2 linked regions of the Desulfurobacterium sp. TC5-1 genome follow. The protein of the gene in region 2 binds, or shares a complex with, the protein of the main gene of each other region. Links are inferred from orthologs where the notes say so. Each region holds a gene or a part of one and is shown on either strand. Other genes may lie near its edges. The genes, in order: rpsJ and nusB.

Region 1 (3,282 bases), 1.2 Mb from region 2 along the record:
GCTTGAGTGTTACTACAGCCTTCTTCCAGTCTCTTTTCTTTCCTTTTAAAAGCCTGATTCCCTTTCTTTTACCTTTAACAACCATGGTGTTAACTTTATCAACCTTAACATTAAAGATCTTTTCTACAGCCTCTTTTATCTCCGGCTTTGTAGCATCCATTGCCACTTCAAAAGTAATCTTCGTAATCTTCCTGGTCTCTTTTGTCTTTGAACTCTTAACTTCCATGTTCGCAAGGCGAACGCTCTTTTCCGTTACAATCGGACGGACGATTATATCATAAGGAGTCTTCATCTTGATAACCTCTCCTCTAATTTAGGTAGAGTGGATTTGAAGAAGATGCACTTATCGTAGCAGAGCATGTCATAAACGTTTAATCCGTCAATTTCAAGAAGCTTTACGTTTGGAAGGTTTCTGAAAGACTTCCATGTGTTCTCTTCAAGTTCAGGAACAACAATCAGAACCTTCTCATTTTCAAGTCCAAGATTCTTGAGAAACTCAACAGCCTGCTTTGTCTTTGGAGTTTCAAAGGCAAAATCTTCAACAACGATTATTGAACCGTCGCCAAGCTTACCCGCTACAACACTTCTAAGGGCAACCTTCCTAACCTTTTTAGGTAAGTTGTAAGAGTAATCTCTTGGCTTTGGACCAAAAACCACTCCACCACCTACCCACTGAGGTGCACGGATAGAGCCCTGTCTTGCCCTTCCTGTGTGCTTCTGAGGCCAGGGCTTCCTTCCACCACCTCTAACTTCAGCTCTCGTCTTGGTAGAGTGGGTTCCTCTCCTGCGCTTTGCAAGCTGCCACTTAACTGTTTCCCATATAGCGTGGCTCTTTATAGGCGCATTAGCTATGTCATCACTTATAGAAACAGTCCCAACTTCCTGATTTGCAGTATTCAACACCTTAATTTCCATAGTTCACCCCTTACTTTCCTTTAACTACTACAAAGGAGCCTTTATGTCCTGGAATAGCACCTTTAACAAGAATAAGGTTTTTCTCCGGAATTACATCAACGATTTCAAGGTTCTTAACCGTAACCTGTGCATTACCATAGTGTCCTGCCATTTTCTTACCCTTGTGCACTCTGCCGGGGAATGCACAGGCACCTATTGAACCAGGACCTTCGTGGAAGTCTGAACCGTGAGACTTTCTACCACCACCAAAGCCCCATCTCTTGTGGTAACCGGCGAAACCGCGACCTTTTGATGTTCCCGTCACATCCACCTTTTCGCCAGGCTGGAAAATTTCAACGGTTATTTTGTCACCAACGTCATACTTATCAACATCATCAAATTTAACTTCTTTAAGAAATCTTACCGGCTTAATACCAGCCTTTTTAAAGTGGCCTAAAAGTGGCTTTGGAAACTTACTCTCAGCCTTGTTCTTTTCCATAAAGCCAAGCTGAAGAGCAGTATAGCCGTCTTTGTCTTCTGTCTTTTTCTGAACAACAGTACACGGACCTGCCTCTATTACAGTAACGGCAAGTGCCTTTCCGTCTTCAGTAAAAACTTGAGTCATACCAATCTTTCTACCGAGGATTCCTTTCATTGTTTCACCTCTTTATTAGTCAAGCTTAATCTCTACATCAACACCGGCGGGAAGCTTGAGATCCATGAGCGCTTCCACGGTTTGAGGTTTTGGATTCTTAATATCAAGAAGTCTCCTATGTCTCCTTATCTCAAACTGCTCCTGCGAATACTTGTACTTGTGCGGAGACCTTATTACGCTCCATACGGAACGTTTTGTCGGAAGAGGAATGGGACCGGCAACAATGGCGCCAGTCCTCTTCACTGTATCAATTATCTCCTGCACTGATCTATCAAGTAATCTATGATCATAAGCCATAAGTTTTATTCTTATGCGATCCTGAGCCATTACCTACCCCTCTTAGTCTAAAATCTCAGTAACAACACCTGCACCTACAGTTCTACCACCTTCACGGATAGCAAATCTGAGTCCCTCTTCTATAGCTACAGGTTTGAGTAGTTCTACTTCAAATGTTACGTTGTCTCCAGGCATTACCATCTCTACGCCTTCAGGTAGCTTTACCTTCCCTGTTACGTCTGTGGTCCTGAAGTAAAATTGTGGCTGGTATCCGTTGAAGAATGGTGTGTGTCTTCCGCCTTCTTCTTTTGAGAGTATGTATACTTCTGCCTTGAATTTCTTGTGGGGGTTGATTGAGCCAGGCTTGGCTACTACCATTCCTCTTTCTACTTCGTCTTTGCCTACGCCTCTTAAAAGTATTCCTACGTTGTCGCCAGGCATGGCTTCGTCAAGTAGTTTCCTGAACATTTCTATTCCTGTCGCTACTGTCTTGATCGGTTCTTCCCTTAGTCCAACTATTTCTACTTCTTCGCCTACTTTGAGTGTTCCTCTTTCTACTCTTCCTGTTACTACTGTTCCTCTTCCTGAGATTGAGAATACGTCTTCTATCGGCATGAGGAATGGTTTGTCTGTTTCTCTTACCGGTTCCGGTACGTATTCGTCAAGGGCTTGTACGAGTTCGTAGATTGGTTGACAGTCCGGGCATTCCGGTGATGTGCATTCAAGTGCTTTGAGGGCAGATCCCCTGATTACCGGTACTTCGTCTCCAGGGAATCCGTATTCGTTGAGTAGTTCTCTTACTTCAAGTTCTACCAGTTCAAGTAGTTCTTCGTCGTCTACCATGTCGCATTTGTTTAGGAATACTACTATGTATGGTACGTTAACTTGTCTCGCAAGTAGTACGTGTTCTCTCGTCTGTGGCATCGGTCCGTCTGCAGCTGATACTACGAGTATGGCTCCGTCCATCTGGGCAGCACCGGTGATCATGTTCTTGATGTAGTCCGCGTGGCCAGGGCAGTCTACGTGGGCGTAGTGGTATTTGTCTGATTCGTATTCTACGTGGGCCGTCGCTATCGTGATTCCCCTCTCTCTTTCTTCCGGTGCTTTGTCTATGTTGTCGTATGATACTTCTTGTGCCATCCCTTTGAGTGCAAGACAGTGGGTTATGGCCGCTGTGAGTGTCGTCTTACCGTGGTCTACGTGTCCTATCGTTCCCACGTTCTTGTGGGGTTTCGTCCTTTCAAATTTTTCTTTCGCCATGTTCCTTTCCTCCTTAAAACCTTATTGCTTTTTAAAAGAACAAAAAAAATTTTTCGCAGGTGTGAATTATATTCCTTTCCCTGCAATTGTAAAGTCCTTATAAAGTAAATCCCCCCGAAGGGGGATTTTAAAAGTTACAAATATTACTTGCTTCTCTCACCTATTATCTGCTCGGCAACGTTTGATGGCACTTCTTC
Region 2 (3,126 bases):
TTGTTTCCCACAGGCACCTTGACCACTGTGCCGATGTTAACCACGTTATTGAAACGATAACGTTAGGTGGAAAGAGGAAGAAAGGTATTCTTCTCTGCCCCGAAGACGCCATTTCCGAAGACCCTGTGGTTCTTAAATTCACAAGAAGCAACCTTCAAGAAACGGTTACTATAAAAGAAGGTTTTTCAAGGGCGATAGGTAACGCAAAAGTCTCATTCCCCATAAAGCACGTTCACGGCGTTGAAACCTACGGAATTGTAATAAAAAATAGCACTGAAACGATATCTTTAGGTTACATTGCAGACACAAAGTTCTTCGAAAAACTCATTGAAGCCTACTCAAAAGTTAAGGTTCTCATAATGAACGTAACTTTGAAAGACCCAAAACCGAACATTCCACATCTTTCCACCATTGACGCAAAAAGGCTGATTGAAGGAATCAAACCGGACATTGCCATAATGACCCACTTTGGAAGAACGATGGTTTATGCAAAACCCTGGGAAATCGCCCGGAGGTTAACAGATGAAACAGGTATTGAAACAGTAGCTGCCTGGGATAACATGATCTTTGATCTTGAAACACTAAAACCTGTTAGACAGCGATAACGGTAACACCAAACTTCCTGGCCTTCCTTATAAGTTCGTTTCTATCAAGAATAAAGGTTTTTCCCGCCTCAACACAGAGGGCACGACCGCCAAGAGAACCAATCTTTTCAATGGTATTTACGCCAATCGTTGGAACATCAATTCTCATATCTTGACCCTTCCTTGCCGCCTTACAAACGACAAAACCTTTTCCTGCAAGTTCGGCAGCCCTTTCAATACATTTATCGGTACCCTCTATTCCTTCAACGGCAATAACAACTCCATTCTTTACAACAACAGTCTGTCCTACATCAAGAGAAGCTATCTCTTTTGCAATTCTAAATCCAAACTCCACATCTTTCTCAAGATCTCTGTTAACCTTTCCGGTAAGAATACCTCTTTCAGGAAGAAGGTGTGAAAGAAAAGGCGTTGGATCAATGACCTCAACACCTAACTTTTCTATCTCCTTTATAATACCGCCTATTATCGCTTCAGCCCTTTTATCCTTAAGGGAAAAAAGGAAAGTGACAGCTTTAATGTCAAGATTTTTTAAAGATAAAGCTTCAGAATGTTCAACCTTGCCAAGAATCGCCATCTTATCGGGACGCTCTTTTTTAACAAACGACAAAAATTTGCCAAGTTTAAAAGGTTCTATTTCATAAACTTTATCAGCAAAACTGTAAACTTTGTTATCTGTTATCCCTCTAATTGCAAAGAGAACAGTCTCATTTCCCTTTTGTGAAGTGCTTTTTAAAAATTCAAGAGGCAGATTTCCACTTCCAGCAAGAAGCCCTATTTTCATCTTTCCTTTGCAATCCTGTCAAGAATGGCATTCACAAACTTTGGTGATTTTTCATCTTCACCATACTCTTTAGCTATCTCAACAGCATCGTTGATAATGGCCGGAACAGGAGAGAGAGAACCGTTAAGTATCTCTGTCGTTGCAAGACGCAAAATAGCTCTATCAACAGGAAGAAGTCTATCTAAAGTCCACCCTTTCTTAAGGAATTTTGAAATAACAGCATCAACCTCTTCCTGATGAGATACAGCAGTATCAAAAAGCTTTTCAGATAGAGAAATTACCTCTGAAGATTCCCCTTCAACCTCTTCTCTGTAAATAGATTTCACCTCTTCAGGCTCAAAATTTCCAATATCGTACTGATAAAGCATCAAAACTGCATGCTCCCTTGCCCGTCTTTTATCTTTATTTGAAAGCGGCATTATTAATCCCCATTTACTTAAATAGATTGACTATCTCTATCGCTGAAAGGGCAGCTTCCCAGCCTTTATTCCCTGCCTTTGTTCCAGCTCTGTCTATTGCCTGCTCAACTGTGTCAGTTGTCAATACCCCAAAGGCTACCGGTTTTTCGAGAGAAAGGGAAACATTCGCTATTCCCTTGCTGACCTCTGCCGCTACATAGTCAAAGTGAGGCGTCTCTCCCCTGATAACGGCACCAAGGGCAATAACGGCATCGTAATCTCTCTTACCAACCTTTTTAACGGCAAGGGGCAGCTCAAAAGCACCAGGAACTTTATAAATATCAATGTTATCTTCGCTCCCACCGTGCCTAACTATACAATCAATAGCTCCCTCTAAAAGTCTATCTGTTATAAAAGCGTTAAACCTGCTAACAACGATGGCAAACTTTAAACCTTCTGCGTCAAGATTTCCTTCATAAACTTTCATGGCATTTCCCTTTCAAAGGTTTGAGTTGATTATATCAGAGGGGAAGGCAAACACCCTTCCACTTTAAACTGAAAATTACTTTCCAAATCTATCACAGAGAACCTTTAACGTTTTCTCAGCACCTTCCATAACATCTTTTATTATCTCTTCAACAGTCTCTTCTTTATTAACATAGCCAACAACCTGACCTGCCATAACGGAACCCCACTCTATATCTCCCTGTTCCGCCGCAAGCCTGAGCCTTCCCCTTCCAAGTTCCTCAAGCTGCTCTTTGGGTGCACCGGAAAACTCAAGCTCTTCAAATTTCTTTGTCAGCTTATTTTCTATAAGCCTAACTGGATGCCCAGTTGTAAGGCCTGTTACGGTAACCTGATTAAATCTTGCCTTAAGAATTTTTTCCTTATACTTAGGATGAACATTACACTCCTTGGCAGCAAGAAACCGTGTTCCCATCTGAATACCTTCAGCACCAAGTGCAAAAGCAGCTGCCGCCTGTTCTCCAAGGGCTATACCACCCGCTGCAATAACAGGTATTGAAACGGCCCTTACAATGGCCGGAATAAGAACCATCGTCGTAAGCTTACCTATGTGACCTCCAGCCTCCATACCTTCTGCTATAACAGCATCACATCCTATCCTTTCCATTCTCTTTGCAAGAGCATCACTTGCAACAACAGGTATAACCTTTATTCCCTTTTCTTTAAAAGCAGGAATATACTTTCCAGGATTTCCCGCACCTGTTGTAACAACAGGCACCTCTTCGTCAAGGCAAACCTGAATGATCTCTTCAGCATTAGGCATCATTAACATTATGTTAACGCCAAAAGGCTTATCTGTTAAATCTTTACACTTTCT

Evidence for each region.
Region 1: the proteins of nusB (region 2) and rpsJ are in contact, whole or in part, in a solved structure (PDB 3D3B), measured with the Escherichia coli proteins. The link is inferred for Desulfurobacterium sp. TC5-1 from one-to-one orthologs.

The regions. Positions count from the first base shown.
Region 1 is NZ_ATXC01000001.1:1,257,848-1,261,129, forward strand. Bases 221-3,178 are described here. They hold rpsJ (30S ribosomal protein S10), read right to left. Parts: upstream 1,877-3,178; coding sequence 1,565-1,876; downstream 221-1,564. Other genes in these bases: rplW (50S ribosomal protein L23), read right to left, coding at 221-292; rplD (50S ribosomal protein L4), read right to left, coding at 289-915; rplC (50S ribosomal protein L3), read right to left, coding at 926-1,549; tuf (elongation factor Tu), read right to left, coding at 1,889-3,085. Outside these bases: more of rplW, read right to left, coding at 1-220; fusA (elongation factor G), read right to left, coding at 3,229-3,282. UniProt on the Escherichia coli protein: Involved in the binding of tRNA to the ribosomes. Part of the processive rRNA transcription and antitermination complex (rrnTAC). The complex forms an RNA-chaperone ring around the RNA exit tunnel of RNA polymerase (RNAP).
Region 2 is NZ_ATXC01000001.1:17,644-20,769, reverse strand. What follows is about bases 95-2,896. They hold nusB (transcription antitermination factor NusB), read right to left. Parts: upstream 1,806-2,896; coding sequence 1,383-1,805; downstream 95-1,382. Other genes in these bases: fabK (enoyl-[acyl-carrier-protein] reductase FabK), read right to left, coding at 2,347-2,896; ribE (6,7-dimethyl-8-ribityllumazine synthase), read right to left, coding at 1,819-2,271; lpxI (UDP-2,3-diacylglucosamine diphosphatase LpxI), read right to left, coding at 592-1,386; H153_RS0100150 (MBL fold metallo-hydrolase), read left to right, coding at 95-605. Outside these bases: more of H153_RS0100150, read left to right, coding at 1-94; more of fabK, read right to left, coding at 2,897-3,126. UniProt on the Escherichia coli protein: Part of the processive rRNA transcription and antitermination complex (rrnTAC). The complex forms an RNA-chaperone ring around the RNA exit tunnel of RNA polymerase (RNAP).